One region of the Pseudomonas sp. GW821-FHT03A09 genome, then DNA from elsewhere that is predicted to be linked to it. Evidence: riboswitches for the same ligand, from Rfam matches in the RefSeq annotation. Region 1 holds a riboswitch; the other holds the start of a gene.
The links. A riboswitch is a leader RNA that binds a small molecule or an ion and turns the genes downstream of it on or off. The one in region 1 is predicted to bind cobalamin.
Positions count from the first base shown of each region.

Region 2: another riboswitch for cobalamin. It lies ahead of cobO (cob(I)yrinic acid a,c-diamide adenosyltransferase); the one in region 1 lies ahead of AC07V4_RS19175 (CbtB domain-containing protein).

Region 1 covers NZ_JBWKUX010000010.1:134,013-141,296, reverse strand. Annotated here, with positions in the region: gene cobN (cobaltochelatase subunit CobN) at 1-809, opposite strand, end outside; gene cobW (cobalamin biosynthesis protein CobW) at 813-1,874, opposite strand; cobalamin riboswitch at 1,968-2,167, opposite strand; cobalamin riboswitch at 2,927-3,128, shown strand; gene AC07V4_RS19175 (CbtB domain-containing protein) at 3,226-3,414, shown strand; gene AC07V4_RS19170 (CbtA family protein) at 3,426-4,127, shown strand; gene AC07V4_RS19165 (cobalamin biosynthesis protein) at 4,124-4,516, shown strand; gene cobM (precorrin-4 C(11)-methyltransferase) at 4,586-5,332, shown strand; gene nfuA (Fe-S biogenesis protein NfuA) at 5,553-6,137, opposite strand; gene AC07V4_RS19150 (fatty acid cis/trans isomerase) at 6,232-7,284, opposite strand, start outside.
Region 2 covers NZ_JBWKUX010000004.1:274,364-281,647, reverse strand. Annotated here, with positions in the region: gene hda (DnaA regulatory inactivator Hda) at 1-75, shown strand, start outside; gene AC07V4_RS09170 (C40 family peptidase) at 289-918, shown strand; gene AC07V4_RS09165 (C40 family peptidase) at 1,064-1,600, shown strand; gene AC07V4_RS09160 (PQQ-dependent sugar dehydrogenase) at 1,663-2,976, opposite strand; cobalamin riboswitch at 3,076-3,310, shown strand; gene cobO (cob(I)yrinic acid a,c-diamide adenosyltransferase) at 3,390-4,001, shown strand; gene AC07V4_RS09150 (cobyrinic acid a,c-diamide synthase CobB) at 3,998-5,386, shown strand; gene bluB (5,6-dimethylbenzimidazole synthase) at 5,383-6,033, shown strand; gene cbiB (adenosylcobinamide-phosphate synthase CbiB) at 6,030-6,938, shown strand; gene cobD (threonine-phosphate decarboxylase CobD) at 6,931-7,284, shown strand, end outside.

The DNA of each region.
Region 1 (7,284 bases):
TGGGCAAAGCCGGTGGTATTCAGGATCACCGCTGCTCCGACGTCATTCAGCAGTTCCTCGACCACCGTGAGGCAGCCGGGCTCTTTCAGACTGGCCACCGCTATCGGCAACGGATTAAGCCCCGCCGCCTGCAAACGTTGGCAGAACACATCGATAAAAGCGGTATTGGCGGCCTGCAAATGAGAGCGGTAAAACAGCACCGCCGCCACCGGAAACTCAGCCTCCCACGCTATTTGCCAGTCATTGAGCCGGGCATTGGCTTTATGTGGGTGGTAAATCGCCGTACGCGGCAAGGTTTGCGGCTCGCTCCACGCGTAATCGCGGCCCAGGTAAGCACTGGCCAGGCAACGATAGAAATCCAGGGCATTGCCCAAGCCGCCCTGGCGCAGGAAGTGCCAGAGGCGGTCGCGCTCTTCCATACCGACGGTACTCAGGCCACTGAGTTCCGGGTCCGGGCGATCATCCCCCGGCACCAGGATCAGTTGCACGCCGCGCTCGGCCAACTCCACCAGGCGTTCGATGCCGTAGCGCCAATAACCGATACCGCCGTGCAGCGAAATCAGGATCACCTTGGCGTGGCGCAACACCTCATCAACGTACAGATCGACCGAAGCGTGGTTCTGTACCTGCATCGGGTTGGCCAGGCGCAGGCTGGGGTAATCCTCAGGCAACTGCTGAGCGGCCTCGGCCAACAGCGCCAGGCTGGAATCGCCACTGCACAGGATTACCAGTTCAGCGGGGGTTTGGCCTAAGTCGGCAATATTGTCATCCGAGACGAAACCACCGGGTTGGGTCCTGAGCAGGTGCATGGGTCAGACGCTGAGGGCAGCGCGCAGTTGCGCTTCAAGGCCCGCTGCGTCCAGCTCCTGGCCGATCAGCACCAGGCGTGTGGTGCGCGCCTCATCGGCGCCCCAGGCACGGTCGAAGTGCTTGTCGAAACGTGTGCCCACGCCCTGGATCAGCAAGCGCATCGGTTTGTTCGGGATGGCCGCAAAACCTTTGATGCGCAGGATGCCGTGTTGCACAACGAGCTGCGTCAGGGCGTCGAGCAGCAGCGCTTCGTCGGTTTGGGGCAGGTCGATGGAGATCGAATCGAAAGCATCGTGGTCGTGATCGTCTTCGCCTTCGTGATGATGATCATGATGGCTGTGACGAGCGTCGATATGCTCCTCAGAGCCTGCGCCCAAACCAATCAGCACGTCCAATGGCAGGCGACCGCTGCTGGCTTCGATGATCTTCACTGCTAGCGGCAGTTCTTCGGCGACTTCCAGGCGCACACGGGCCAGGTCTTCAGGGCTGATCAGGTCAGTCTTGTTGAGGATTACCAAGTCGGCACTGGCCAGTTGGTCGGCGAACAGCTCGTGCAGCGGCGACTCGTGATCCAGGTTCGGGTCGAGCTTGCGCTGGGCGTCCACTTGATCCGGGAACGCGGCGAAAGTGCCAGCGGCCACGGCCGGGCTGTCGACCACGGTGATCACCGCGTCAACGGTGCAGGCGCTGCGGATTTCCGGCCACTGGAAGGCTTGCACCAGAGGTTTGGGCAGGGCCAGGCCGGAGGTTTCGATCAAGATATGGTCGAGGTCACCGCGACGGGCCACCAACTCGCGCATCACCGGGAAGAACTCTTCTTGTACGGTGCAGCACAGGCAGCCGTTGGCCAGTTCGTACACGCGACCGTTGGCTTCTTCCTCGGTGCAACCGATGGAACACTGCTTGAGGATTTCCCCGTCGATACCCAGCTCGCCAAATTCGTTGACGATCACAGCGATGCGGCGGCCCTGGGCGTTATCCAGCATATGGCGCAGCAAAGTGGTCTTGCCCGAGCCGAGGAAGCCGGTAACGATGGTGACAGGGAGTTTGGCCAGTGTTTTCATCGGATGCCCTTTGGGGCGGGCATACGGGACGACAGGCCCTGCGGCAGCGCGCAGCAGCGGATTTCGTCACCGGATCACCCCGCCCGGTTGAATTGGAAAATCGGTTGCGAGGCAGGTCTCCTGGCTTGGGGCTTGCAGGTCTTGCGACCGGCGCTGGCTGCGCCTTCCCGCCTTATCGGCAGTGGCGTGGCAGTCAGCAGAACCCTTCACAGTTGCGGGGGCAGCCGCGGCTTGAACCGCGTTCCCTTCTTAGCTTCGGCCTGGGCCGAAGAACCTCGAGGGTGCAAGGCTACGCAGTGCTTGGGGGATGGTCAATGATGGGGTTGGCTGGTGTACATATCCGTTGCTGCGGTAACGGCCACTTAGGGTTCCGCTCTTACAGCGGCTCACTTTTTGAAAAGCGCAAAAGTAAGCAAAACGCTCTTGCCCCAACACTCGGCACCTCGCTCACGCTCGGTGTGCCCGTAATCCGACATGGATTTGGGGGGCCGCCGCCACGCGCCATCCATGGCGCGGGGCGGCTAAACCGGCATCCATGCCGGTTTACCCCCCAAATCCATGCCGAATTCCGGCCAGCGTGTTTGATGGGGCGCCTAAGATCAAAATCAAGATCAAAAACAGAGCAAAAGCCAGAGCAGCATCAGATCTGCTTTTCTGTGGGAGCTGGCTTGCCTGCGATGCAAACACCTCGGTGAATCAGGTACACCCAACTGATGCCATCGCAGGCAAGCCAGCTCCCACATTTGACCGAGATCGACAGTCAGAAACCGGTCAGCTCTAAGGCCGCCGCGCTTTTGCTTTTGATCTGGAGCGCCCCGTCAAACACGCTGGCCGAACGCAGGCTTGAATCCGTGGGCAACCCGGAGTGAGGGCACACCGAGCCTAGGCGAGGTGCCGAGTGTTGGGGCAAGAGCCCTTTGGTTACTTTGGGACTTTTCCAAAGTGACCCGCCGTAAGGGCGGAACCAATAGTAGCCGTTACCCAAATAACGGATATGTACACCACCACCAAAAACCACATCCCAATTGACTCCCCTCCCACCCCCATGCTCTCCTACACATCTTGTTTCGGGTGCCCTGCAAAGGGTGAAACGGGAAACCGGTGACTCATGTTCACATGACAGTCCGGTGCTGCCCCCGCAACGGTAAGCGAGCGAAACGTCATATCCACTGTGCCAAACGGTATGGGAAGGCGACGTTTTCAGGCATTGAGCCCCTCGCAAGCCCGGAGACCGGCCCGAAAAAATCAGATAACAAACCCGCGGTGGGCGGGCGCTGTTCGAAACCCTGCGGGCCTGGCTCGCGGGGTTTTCATGCGCTCGTTTCGCCCCGAAAACCCAAAGGGACGCGCCATGTCGATCATCAGCAGCACTTCGCACACCGCCAGCAGCACTTCTACCCTGAGCCAACGCCTGACCGCCGCCATCGGTGCATCGATCCTGGGTGCGTGCCTGGTGTACTTCGCGGGTTTCTCCCATATCGAAGCGGTGCATAACGCCGCCCACGATACCCGCCACAGCGCCGCGTTCCCGTGCCACTGAGACCTGCCGACATGATCAAGCGTATTGCGCAAACCGCAGGTTTCACGGGCCTTTTGGCCGCCCTGCTGCTGACCTTGCTGCAAAGCTTCTGGGTCGCCCCGCTGATTCTGCAGGCGGAGACTTTTGAAAAGGCCCCGGCCGCTACCGAAATACACGAGCACGCCGAAGGTGCGGCCGCACATACCCACGACGCTGAAGCCTGGGAGCCGGAAAACGGCTGGCAGCGCGTGCTGTCCACCACCGGTGGCAACCTGGTGGTCGCGGTAGGTTTCGCGCTGATGCTGGCCGGCCTCTATACCTTGCGCGCCCCCACCCGCACCGCCCAAGGCCTGCTGTGGGGCCTGGCGGGTTACGCAACCTTTGTACTGGCGCCGACCCTGGGCCTGCCGCCAGAGTTGCCGGGCACTACCGCAGCGGACTTGGCGCAGCGCCAAATCTGGTGGATCGGCACGGCTGCGTCTACCGCCGTTGGTATTGCGCTAATCGTGTTCGGCCGAAGCTGGCTGCTGAAAGTGCTGGGCGTGGCGATCCTGGTCGTGCCCCACGTAATCGGCGCACCGCAACCGGAAGTGCATTCGATGCTGGCTCCAGAGGCCCTGGAGGCGCAGTTCAAGATCGCGTCGCAACTCACCAACGTGGCGTTCTGGCTGGCCCTGGGCCTGATCAGCGCCTGGTTGTTTCGACGTAATCGCGATGGTCAGTATTCGGCATGACCTTGGTGGTTGGCCTGGGTTGCCAGCGAGGTTGTGAAGTTCACACCTTGCTGGCGCTGTTTGACGACGCCTTGGTCACGGGCGGTATCGAGCGCCAACAGGTCACGGCGCTGGCAAGTATCGATAACAAACAGAATGAACCGGGATTACTGGCACTGGCCGCGCTGCTGGACCTGCCTTTGCAGTGTTTCAGTGCGCAACACTTGGCGACGTTTGAAGACCGCCTGAGCCACAGGTCCGAAGTTGCCTTTGCCCATACCGGCTGTTACGGCATCGCCGAAAGCGCCGCCCTGGCCCTGGCCGAACACCTGGCCAACGCACCTGCCCGCCTGTTGATTAACCGCAGAAAATCCTCCCAGGCCACCTTTGCATTGGCGTGCGCCGGCTGAAATCCCGATAATTGCCCGTCAGATCATGAGCATTTTTCATGCTCGCCCGTTTTTCAACAGGAACTCCCCATGACCGTCTACTTCATTGGCGCAGGCCCCGGCGACCCGGAATTGATCACCGTCAAGGGCCAGCGACTGATCCGCAGCTGCCCGGTGATCCTCTACGCGGGCTCGCTGGTTCCAGCAGCGGTGTTGGAAGGTCATCAGGCGCAAACGGTGGTCAACAGTGCCGAGCTGCACTTGGAACAGATCATCGACCTGATCAAGGCGGCCCACGCCAAGGGCCAGGATGTGGCGCGCGTGCACTCGGGTGACCCAAGCCTGTATGGGGCGATTGGCGAGCAGATCCGCTATCTGCGCGAGCTGGGCATTCCGTTCCAGATCATTCCTGGGGTCACCGCCGTGGCGGCATGTGCGGCGCTGCTGGAAACGGAGCTGACCCTGCCGGACATCGCCCAGAGCGTGATCCTGACCCGCTACGCCGACAAAACCAGCATGCCCGCTGGCGAAGACTTCGACAGCCTGGCCCGACATGGCACGACCATGGCGATTCACCTGGGGGTCAACCACTTGGAGAAGATCGTCGCCGCACTGCTGCCGCACTATGGCGCGGATTGCCCGATTGCTGTGGTGCACCGGGCGACGTGGCCGGATCAGGATTGGGTGGTCGGAACGCTTACTGATATTGCCGAGAAGGTCGCCGCCAAGGGGTTTCGGCGCACGGCGCTGATCGTGGTGGGCCGTGTGCTGGCCAGTGACAGCTTTAGTGAGTCGTCGCTGTATCGGGCTGGGCATGCGCACCTTTATCGCCCCTGAACACATTCCGAACTCAATGCAAAACCCTGTGGGAGCCGGGCTTGCCCGCGATTGCGGTGTGCCAGGTAAAACATTTGCCTGCTTATGTACCGCTATCGCAGGCAAGCCAGCTCCCACAGTTGATGTGTTTTGTTAAGTAGATAGTGCAATACATTGAATTTAAAGCATAAAAAACGGCGCTCACGGGGCGCCGTTTTTTTGTTCGCAGCGAACACCTTACTCAGTAGTAGGCGTTTTCTTTCTGCGTGTGGTCAGTCACGTCACGTACACCCTTGAGCTCCGGAATGCGTTCGAGCAGCGTGCGCTCGATACCTTCACGCAGGGTCACGTCCGCCTGGCCACAGCCCTGGCAGCCGCCGCCGAACTTGAGCACGGCGATGCCGTCATCCACCACGTCGATCAGGCTGACCTGACCGCCATGGCTGGCCAGCCCTGGGTTGATCTCGGTCTGCAGGTAGTAGTTGATGCGCTCGTTCACCGGGCTGTCGGCGTTGACGTTCGGCACCTTGGCGTTCGGCGCCTTGATGGTCAACTGGCCGCCCATGCGGTCGGTGGCGTAGTCAACCACGGCGTCATCCAGGAAGGCTTCGCTGAAGGCATCGATGTACGCGGTGAAGCTTTTCAGCCCCAGGGCGGTGTCTTCAGGCTTCTCTTCCCCAGGCTTGCAGTAGGCGATGCAAGTCTCGGCGTATTGGGTGCCGGGCTGGGTGATAAAGACGCGGATGCCGATACCCGGGGTGTTCTGCTTGGACAGCAGGTCAGCCAGATAATCGTGGGCGGCGTCGGTAATGGTTATGGCAGTCATGGAAACTCCTCACAGGCTTGCCGGCAGTTTACGCCAAAATATTACGCAGGTACAAAGTCCTAGTAATTTTGTCGGAAAAGACCCGCACCGCCTGTCAGAGGTTTTCATAGCGATTCATGTCCAACACGCCCTCTTCTACCGGCGCAGTCTCGTGGATGTACTGCGACAAGTCATGAAAGTACTGCCAGAACAGCGGGTGACTGCGACGGATACCCCAGCGATCGACGATCTGCTCGAAACGCTTGGCATCCTTGGCATTCTCCATCGCAGCAACAAACTCTGGCACTTCCCGTGCCGGAATATTGAACATGAAATTGGGGTAGCTGCTCAGTACGCCCGGATAGATCGTCACCGTATCCAGCCCTGGCTGATAGCGATAAGCCTCACCCAGCAAGAACGCCACGTTACTGTGTGCACGGTTGCGCAGCATGCTGTAGACCTCACGCTTGCCGCTAGCGGTTTCAATGCGCAGCATGGTGGCTTCAGGCAATTGGTCAATGACCTTGAGCCCGGCGGCCGGGCGCGAGGTCAGCCGGCTGAGCGCCTGCTCTGCGTCCTGTAACGCCGGATCGATACCGTCACGGGAGCAAAAGGCCCCGGCGCAGCGGTTGATCGGGTCCGGTCTGGCATTCAGGTCGCCGTAGCGGCTCAGCAACTGGTTGGCGAAGTCGCGTTTCGGGTCTTTCTCGTTGAGGTACAAACCGCTCGGCTTGTCATCATCAATCGATTCGTAGTCCAGCCACAGCTTGAGCTTGCCACTGTTCTGGTACCAGTCATCGAGGAACCCATCACGACTGTCCGCCGGCATCAGGCGCAGGAAGTTCTGCTCAGCGCCGTTGCGGATCAGGTCGAAATACAGGCGGGTCTGGGCCTGGTGCGACACGTTGCCGAACACGTCGAAGTTCACCGCCAATTGGTAATAAGTGCGCTCCAGCAGCGGGTAATCAAACAGCCACATGGTTTGCGGCACTTCGCCGATCAAGCCTTTGGTGACCGAGGCGCTGTCAAAGTGACGGAAGATGCTCAACAAGGCATTGTCATTGCCGGCCCACAGGGTTGACCAGCTTGGCGGCGACACATCCGCATAGCTATCACGGCGCAACGCCTCGTATTGGTTGCGCTTGTCGCGATAGGCCAGCCACAGGCT
Region 2 (7,284 bases), on a different contig from region 1:
CAGCTCGATCAGGCCTCTTTGCAGGCCCAGCGCAAGCTGACCATCCCCTTCCTCAAAGAAACCCTCGGCTGGTAGCCAGCCCAGTCATTTCGGGGGCTTCGGCATATTTCAGGCGCCAGAAAACCTGCGTTTTGGCCGGTTTGACCACGCAAATGGCAGGTATGGGGTGTTAAGGGCTTAGATGTCATGGTCAAAACAAGAAGTCACATAGATCACGATTGAATTTGCAAATCGATGTGATAGAAGGCATAGTCTCGACTTCTTTACACATCAGCCACGGTCGTGCCCATGCTAAATCGCTTCGCACCCCTCGTGCCTCTCGCACTCGTTACCCTGTTGTTTGGTTGCGCCACCCACACTCAAAACGTGGCTGAGCAGCAAAAACCAGCACAACAGTCCCAGGCAAAATTCGTAGCATCGCAGTCTTCCACTGTTTATCAGGAAGAGATCGCTACTGAAAAAGAACTGGCCAACTTCGCCGGCAACAAGCCTTACCAGCTTCCAGTTCTGGCCGACAGCATTCTCGAACGCGGCATGTCCCTGATCGGTACCCGTTACCGTTTCGGCGGTACCTCTGAAGCCGGTTTCGACTGCAGCGGTTTCATCGGCTACCTGTTTCGTGAAGAAGCTGGCATGAATCTGCCACGCTCGACGCGCGAAATGATCAACGTGGATGCACCGTTGGTCGCACGCAACAACCTCAAGCCGGGTGATCTGCTTTTCTTTAGTACGGCTGGCCGTGGTCGTGTCAGTCACGCCGGTATCTACTTGGGCGATAACCAGTTTATCCACTCCAGCAGCCGTCGCAGTGGCGGTGTTCGAGTCGACAACCTGGGTGACAGCTACTGGAGCAAAACCTTCATCGAAGCCAAGCGCGCACTCGCCATGGCCCCGACTACGGTTACCGCTAGTAAGTAAAGTTAAAGTGATACTTGAAGTTTGACGTGTAAGCGCTAGAATCCCTGGATATTGTTGGAATCCGTTCGCGCGAGCTTAGCTTGCGCGTTCTGGTTTTCAGCGTTCGGCAGCGAAAAGCCGCATCCAGACCAGGATTGTTCTGCCCATGTCGACCTCAGCCCGCCTCATTTTGCTGGTTTGCGCCGCGCTCCTCAGCGCCTGCGCCAGCCGCCCGCCACCCGCTCCTGTGGCCGTCAAGCCCAAGCCGGTGTTCAACTACTCCACACAGAGTTTCTCGCCTGCTGCCGAAGACGTGCTCTTCCGCGCGCTGGGCCTGGTTGGCACGCCTTATCGCTGGGGCGGCAACACGCCGGATTCCGGATTTGATTGCAGTGGCCTGATCGGCTTTGTCTACCGTGATGCGGCGGGCATCTCGTTGCCGCGCACTACCCGTGAACTGATCGTGATGCGTGCACAGAATGTCAGCGAAGAGAATCTGCAAACCGGTGATCTGTTGTTCTTTGCCACGGGTGGCGGTTCACAGGTCAGCCACGCCGGGATCTATGTGGGAGAAGGCCGTTTCGTCCATGCGCCGCAAACCGGCGGTACGGTGAAGCTGGATACTTTGTCCAAGGCGTATTGGCAGAATGCCTATCTCAGCGCCAAGCGCGTGTTGCCGGGAAATCTGGCGCGTAATCCTTAAGTTACAGATAGATCAAAATGTGGGAGAGGGGCTTGCCCCCTCCCACATTGGTTATGCGGTTTTTATTTGGCCGCAGAAACCCGCCACACCTTATTCCCCACATCGTCCGCCACCAGCAAGTCCCCCTGCTGATCGATCACCACGCCCACCGGCCGGCCCATGGCTTTCTCGTCTTTATTGAGAAACCCGGTCAGCACATCCAGCGGCTGCCCCTTGGGCTGGCCGCCCTCGAACGGTACGAAGATCACCTTGTAGCCACTGTGCGGCTTGCGGTTCCACGAACCATGCTGGCCGATAAACGCGCCGTTGCTGAACTGCGCCGGTAGTTTGTTACCTTCGGCAAACGTCAGGCCAAGGGAGGCGGTGTGCGGCCCCACGGCATAGTCCGGGGCAATGGCCTTGGCGACCAACTCTGGGTTCTGCGGTGAGACGCGTACGTCCACATGCTGGCCGTAGTAACTGAAGGGCCAACCATAAAAGGCGCCATCCTTGACCGAAGTGATGTAGTCCGGCACCAGATCGCTGCCGATTTCATCGCGCTCGTTCACGGCCGTCCACAGCTTGCCACTCTGGGGTTCCCATGCCATGCCGTTGGGGTTGCGCAGGCCGGAAGCGAAGATGCGGTGCTGGCCGCTGGCGCGGTCGACTTCCCAGATCGCCGCGCGGCCTTGTTCCGCCTCCAGGCCGTTTTCGCCAACGTTGCTGTTGGAGCCGACGCTCACATACAACTTGCTGCCGTCCTTACTGGCCACCACGTTCTTGGTCCAGTGATGATTGAGGGTGCCACCCGGCAAGTCGACTACCTTGATGCCCGCTTCCTTGATTGTGGTTTCGCCAGGCTGGTAGGGAAAACGCAGCAGTTTGTCCGAATCCGCCACATACAGATCGTTACCGACCAAGGCCATGCCGAACGGTGAATTCAGATTCTCCAGGAACACCGTTCGGGTCTCGGCAACACCATCGTGGTCGGCATCGCGCAGCAGCGTGATGCGATTCGGACTCGGCACGCCAGCACCGGCGCGGCCCATGACTTTCTCCATCACCCAGCCCCGAATGCCCTTGGCGTCGTCCGGCTTGGGCGGTGCGTTGGTTTCCGCCACCAGCACGTCACCATTGGGCAGCACATACAGCCAGCGCGGGTGATCCAGGCCCTCGGCAAATGCCGCCACTTGGATGCCCGCAGCGGCCGTCGGCTTGGCGCCGTCGGGCCAGCCAATCGCTGGGGCGATATTCACGGTGGGGATCAAGGTTTTGTTCGGTTCCGGCAGTTTGGGTGAGGGCCCGGTGCCGTCGGAAACCTGCAAGGTAGAGCTTTCCCCGCAGGCGGCGAGGGTGCCGGCGAGCATGATCAGTAAGGCCAGTCTGGTTTTATGCATGGTTTTCTCCTTAATACCTGTATGGGTAGAGAAGCACGGCGCCCCAATGGTTCAAGTGGCAGGCCAGCTTTAATTGACGCTCCACCCCCAACCCACTAACCTTCGCGGCTTGTTCCAGGTGCTCTGTGACCCAGGGGTCGACAGAGTGAAACAGGGAAGCCGGTGAGTGAGCGCACTTGTACACAGTGCTGCCGCGATCCCGGCGCTGCCCCCGCAACGGTAAATGAGTCAAAGCGGTGCTGTTTGCCACTGTATCTACATGATATGGGAAGGCGCGCCGTCGGCCTGCGCGCCACTCATGAGTCCGGAGACCGGCCTGGTTCATCCAACAGCATCACGGTGGGCGATGCTTGGCTGTCTGTTTTGTCTTTTTCCTGCCCGCCGTTTTTGTCCAGCCCCAACGGAGAGCTGCCATGACCGATTCCCCCGACCGCGACGAACGCCACCTGGCACGCATGCTGCGCAAAAAAGCCGTGATCGACGAGCGTATCGCCAATTCCCCCAACGAATGCGGATTGCTGCTGGTGCTGACCGGCAACGGCAAAGGCAAGAGCAGCTCGGCGTTCGGCATGCTCGCCCGCGCCATGGGCCACGGCATGCAGTGCGGTGTGGTGCAGTTCATCAAAGGGCGCAGCAGTACCGGCGAAGAGTTGTTCTTCCGCCGCTTCCCCGAGCAAGTGCGCTTCCATGTGATGGGCGAAGGCTTTACCTGGGAAACACAAGACCGCCAGCGTGACATCGCCGCTGCCGAGGCTGCCTGGGCGGTTTCTCGCGAACTGCTGCAAGACCCGGCCATCGGCTTGGTGGTGCTGGATGAGCTGAACATCGCCCTCAAGCACGGCTACCTCGACCTGGATCAGGTCCTGAGCGACCTGCAGGCCCGCCCGCCCATGCAGCATGTGGTTGTCACCGGCCGTGGCGCCAAGCCTGAGTTGATCGAAATGGGCGACACCGTCACCGAAATGGGCATGCTCAAGCACGCGTTCCAGGCCGGTATCAAGGCACAGAAGGGCGTCGAACTTTGAATCAGCCACGTCATTGCCCGGCCGTCTTGATCGCCGCACCGGCGTCCGGCCAGGGCAAAACCACCGTCACCGCCGCGCTCGCCCGTTTGCACCGCAACCTGGGGCGCAAGGTGCGCGTGTTCAAATGCGGGCCGGATTTTCTCGACCCGATGATTCACGAGCGCGCCAGTGGTGCGCCGGTGTATCAGTTGGACATGTGGATGGTCGGCGAGCAAGAAAGTCGCCGTCTGCTATGGGAAGCAGCGGGAGAGGCCGACCTGATCCTGATCGAAGGCGTGATGGGCCTGTTCGACGGTACGCCATCCAGCGCCGACCTGGCCCGCCACTTCGGTGTGCCCGTGCTCGGGGTGATCGACGGTACCGCCATGGCCCAGACCTTTGGCGCCCTGGCCCTGGGCCTGGCACGCTATCAGCCGGACTTGCCGTTCGCCGGGGTGCTGGCCAACCGCGTCGGCACCCAGCGTCATGCGCAACTGCTCGAGGGCAGTCTGACTGAAGGCCTGCGTTGGTACGGCGCGCTGTCCCGGGAAACCGGGATCGAGCTGCCGAGCCGTCACTTGGGCCTGGTACAAGCCAGTGAATTGAATGACCTCGACGTGCGCCTGGACGCCGCCGCCCAAGCCTTGGGCAGCAGCTGCGAAGTGGCGTTGCCGCCGCCGGTGACCTTCGCCGCCCCCGAGGTGACAGAGGCCGAGCCGTTGCTTGCGGGTGTGCGGATTGCCGTGGCCCGTGACGAGGCCTTCGCCTTTACCTATGGCGCCAGTCTCGACGTGCTGCGGGCGATGGGTGCCGAGCTGCGCTTCTTTTCACCGATTCACGATTGCGAATTGCCCGACGCCGACAGTCTTTATTTACCTGGCGGTTACCCGGAGCTGCACCATCAGGCGTTGTCGGAAAATACACCGATGCTTGACGCCATCCGCGCCCACCATGCTGCCGGCAAGCCTTTGCTCGCCGAGTGCGGCGGCATGCTCTACCTGCTTGATTCGCTCACCGATGTCGACGGCAACCGCGCCGAGTTGGTTGGCCTGCTGCAGGGGGACGCGGTGATGCAAAAGAAGCTGGCGGCCTTGGCCCTGCAAAGTGTCGAGTTGCCGGAAGGCGTGTTGCGCGGCCACACCTATCACCATTCCCTGACCAGCACCGAATGGCATCCGATTGCCCGCGGCCTGAGCCCCAACGGCGGGCGCGGTGCCGAGGCGGTTTACCGACAGGGTCGGATGACCGCGTCCTACGTGCACTTCTATTTCCCGTCCAACCCGACGGCGGTGGCCGCTTTATTTGCGCCCACGCTTGAGACCGCTATCGCAGGTAAGCCAGCTCCCACATCGACAGCGTTCACATCTCTCAATGTGGGAGCGGGCTTGCCCGCGAAGAGGCCATGACTGACAACGCATTCCCCGAAGCCGACCGCCAGGCCGTCTACCGCGCCATCGCTGAACGCCGTGACATGCGCCACTTCAGTGGTGGCTCTATCGCCCCTGAGTTGTTGCACCGCTTACTCCAGGCCGCGCATCAGGCCCCTAGTGTCGGCCTGATGCAACCCTGGCGGTTTATCCGCATCAGCGACCGCCCACTGCGTGGGAAGATTCAACAGTTGGTGGAAGAAGAACGCGTGCGCACCGCCGAGGCACTGGGCGAGCGCTCTGACGAATTCATGAAGCTCAAGGTCGAAGGCATCCACGACTGCGCCGAGGTCTTGGTGGCGGCGCTGATGGATGGCCGCGAGCGCCATATCTTTGGGCGCCGTACCTTACCGGAAATGGACATGGCGTCGTTGTCCTGTGCGATCCAGAATCTGTGGCTGGCAGCTCGCGTCGAAGGGCTGGGCATGGGCTGGGTCTCGCTGTTCGAGCCCCAGGCCCTGGCCGACCTGCTGGGCCTGCCGCCCGGTGCCAAGCCCCTGGCAGTGCTCTGCCTGGGGCCGGTGGCCGAGTTCTATCCGGCCCCGATGTTGCAGCTCGAAGGCTGGACCGAACCACGGCCACTGAGCGACATGCTGTATGAAAATGTGTGGGGAGTTAGTCAATGAGTGTGGCCTTGCTGTGTGTCGCTGCGGTGGCGCTGGATGCGTTGCTGGGTGAGCCCAAGCGTTGGCATCCGCTGGTGGCGTTCGGCAATTTCGCCGGGCGCATCGAGCAGCGTTTCAATACCGGGGGGCGAGGCTGGCGCAGCCACGGCGTGACCGCGTGGTTTATCGCCGTGGTGCCGCTGACCGTGTTGGCCACCGCGTTGTCATGGGCGCCTTACATCGGTTGGGTGCTGGAGATTCTGGCGTTGTACTGCGCACTTGGCATGCGCAGCCTCGGCGAGCACGTGATTCCCGTGGCCCAGGCGTTGCGCAGTGATGACCTGGAACAAGCGCGCAAGCGCGTGAGTTACCTGGTGAGTCGCCAGACCAGTGAGCTGGACCGCACGGAAGTCGCCCGCGCCGCCACCGAGTCGGTGCTGGAAAACGGTAGCGACGCGGTGTTCGCCGCGCTGTTCTGGTTTGTGGTGGCCGGTGTGCCAGGCGTGGTGCTCTATCGCCTGAGCAACACCCTGGACGCCATGTGGGGCTATCGCAATGAGCGCTTCGAGCGCTTCGGCTGGGCGGCGGCCAAGATCGACGATGTACTCAACTATATTCCTGCGCGCCTGGTAGCGTTGACCTACGCGCTGCTCGGTAAAACCCGACTGGCGCTGAAATGCTGGCGCACCCAAGGGCCCACCTGGGACAGTCCCAACGCTGGTCCGGTGATGGCGGCCGGGGCGGGCGCATTGGGTGTCGAATTGGGTGGCGCGGCGATCTATCACGGTGAATTGCATCAGCGTCCGCAGTTGGGTGAAGGCCCGGCAGCCGATGCCGACTCCATTGACCGTGGCTGGCAGCTGGTACAACGCGGCGTATGGTTGTGGCTGTTGATTCTCTGCGCGGGGGCGCAATTCTATGCTTGAGCACGGTGGGCGGCTGCGTAAGGCCGTGATTCAGTATGGGATTGCCGAAGCCGATTGGCTCGACCTGTCCAGTGGCCTGGCGCCCTGGCCGTGGCCGATCCCTGAGATCCCGATGCGGGCATGGGCGCGCTTGCCGGAAACCGATGATGGCCTGGAAGCGGCGGCCAGCGAGTATTACGGCGCCCCCCATGTATTGCCTGTGCCGGGCTCCCAGGCGGCGATCCAATTGCTGCCACGCCTGCGTCGTACGGGCAAGGTCGGCGTGCTGTCGCCGTGCTATGCCGAACACGCCGAAGCCTGGCGCCGTGCCGGTTACGTGGTGCGCGAAGTGCAGGAGCAGGAAGTC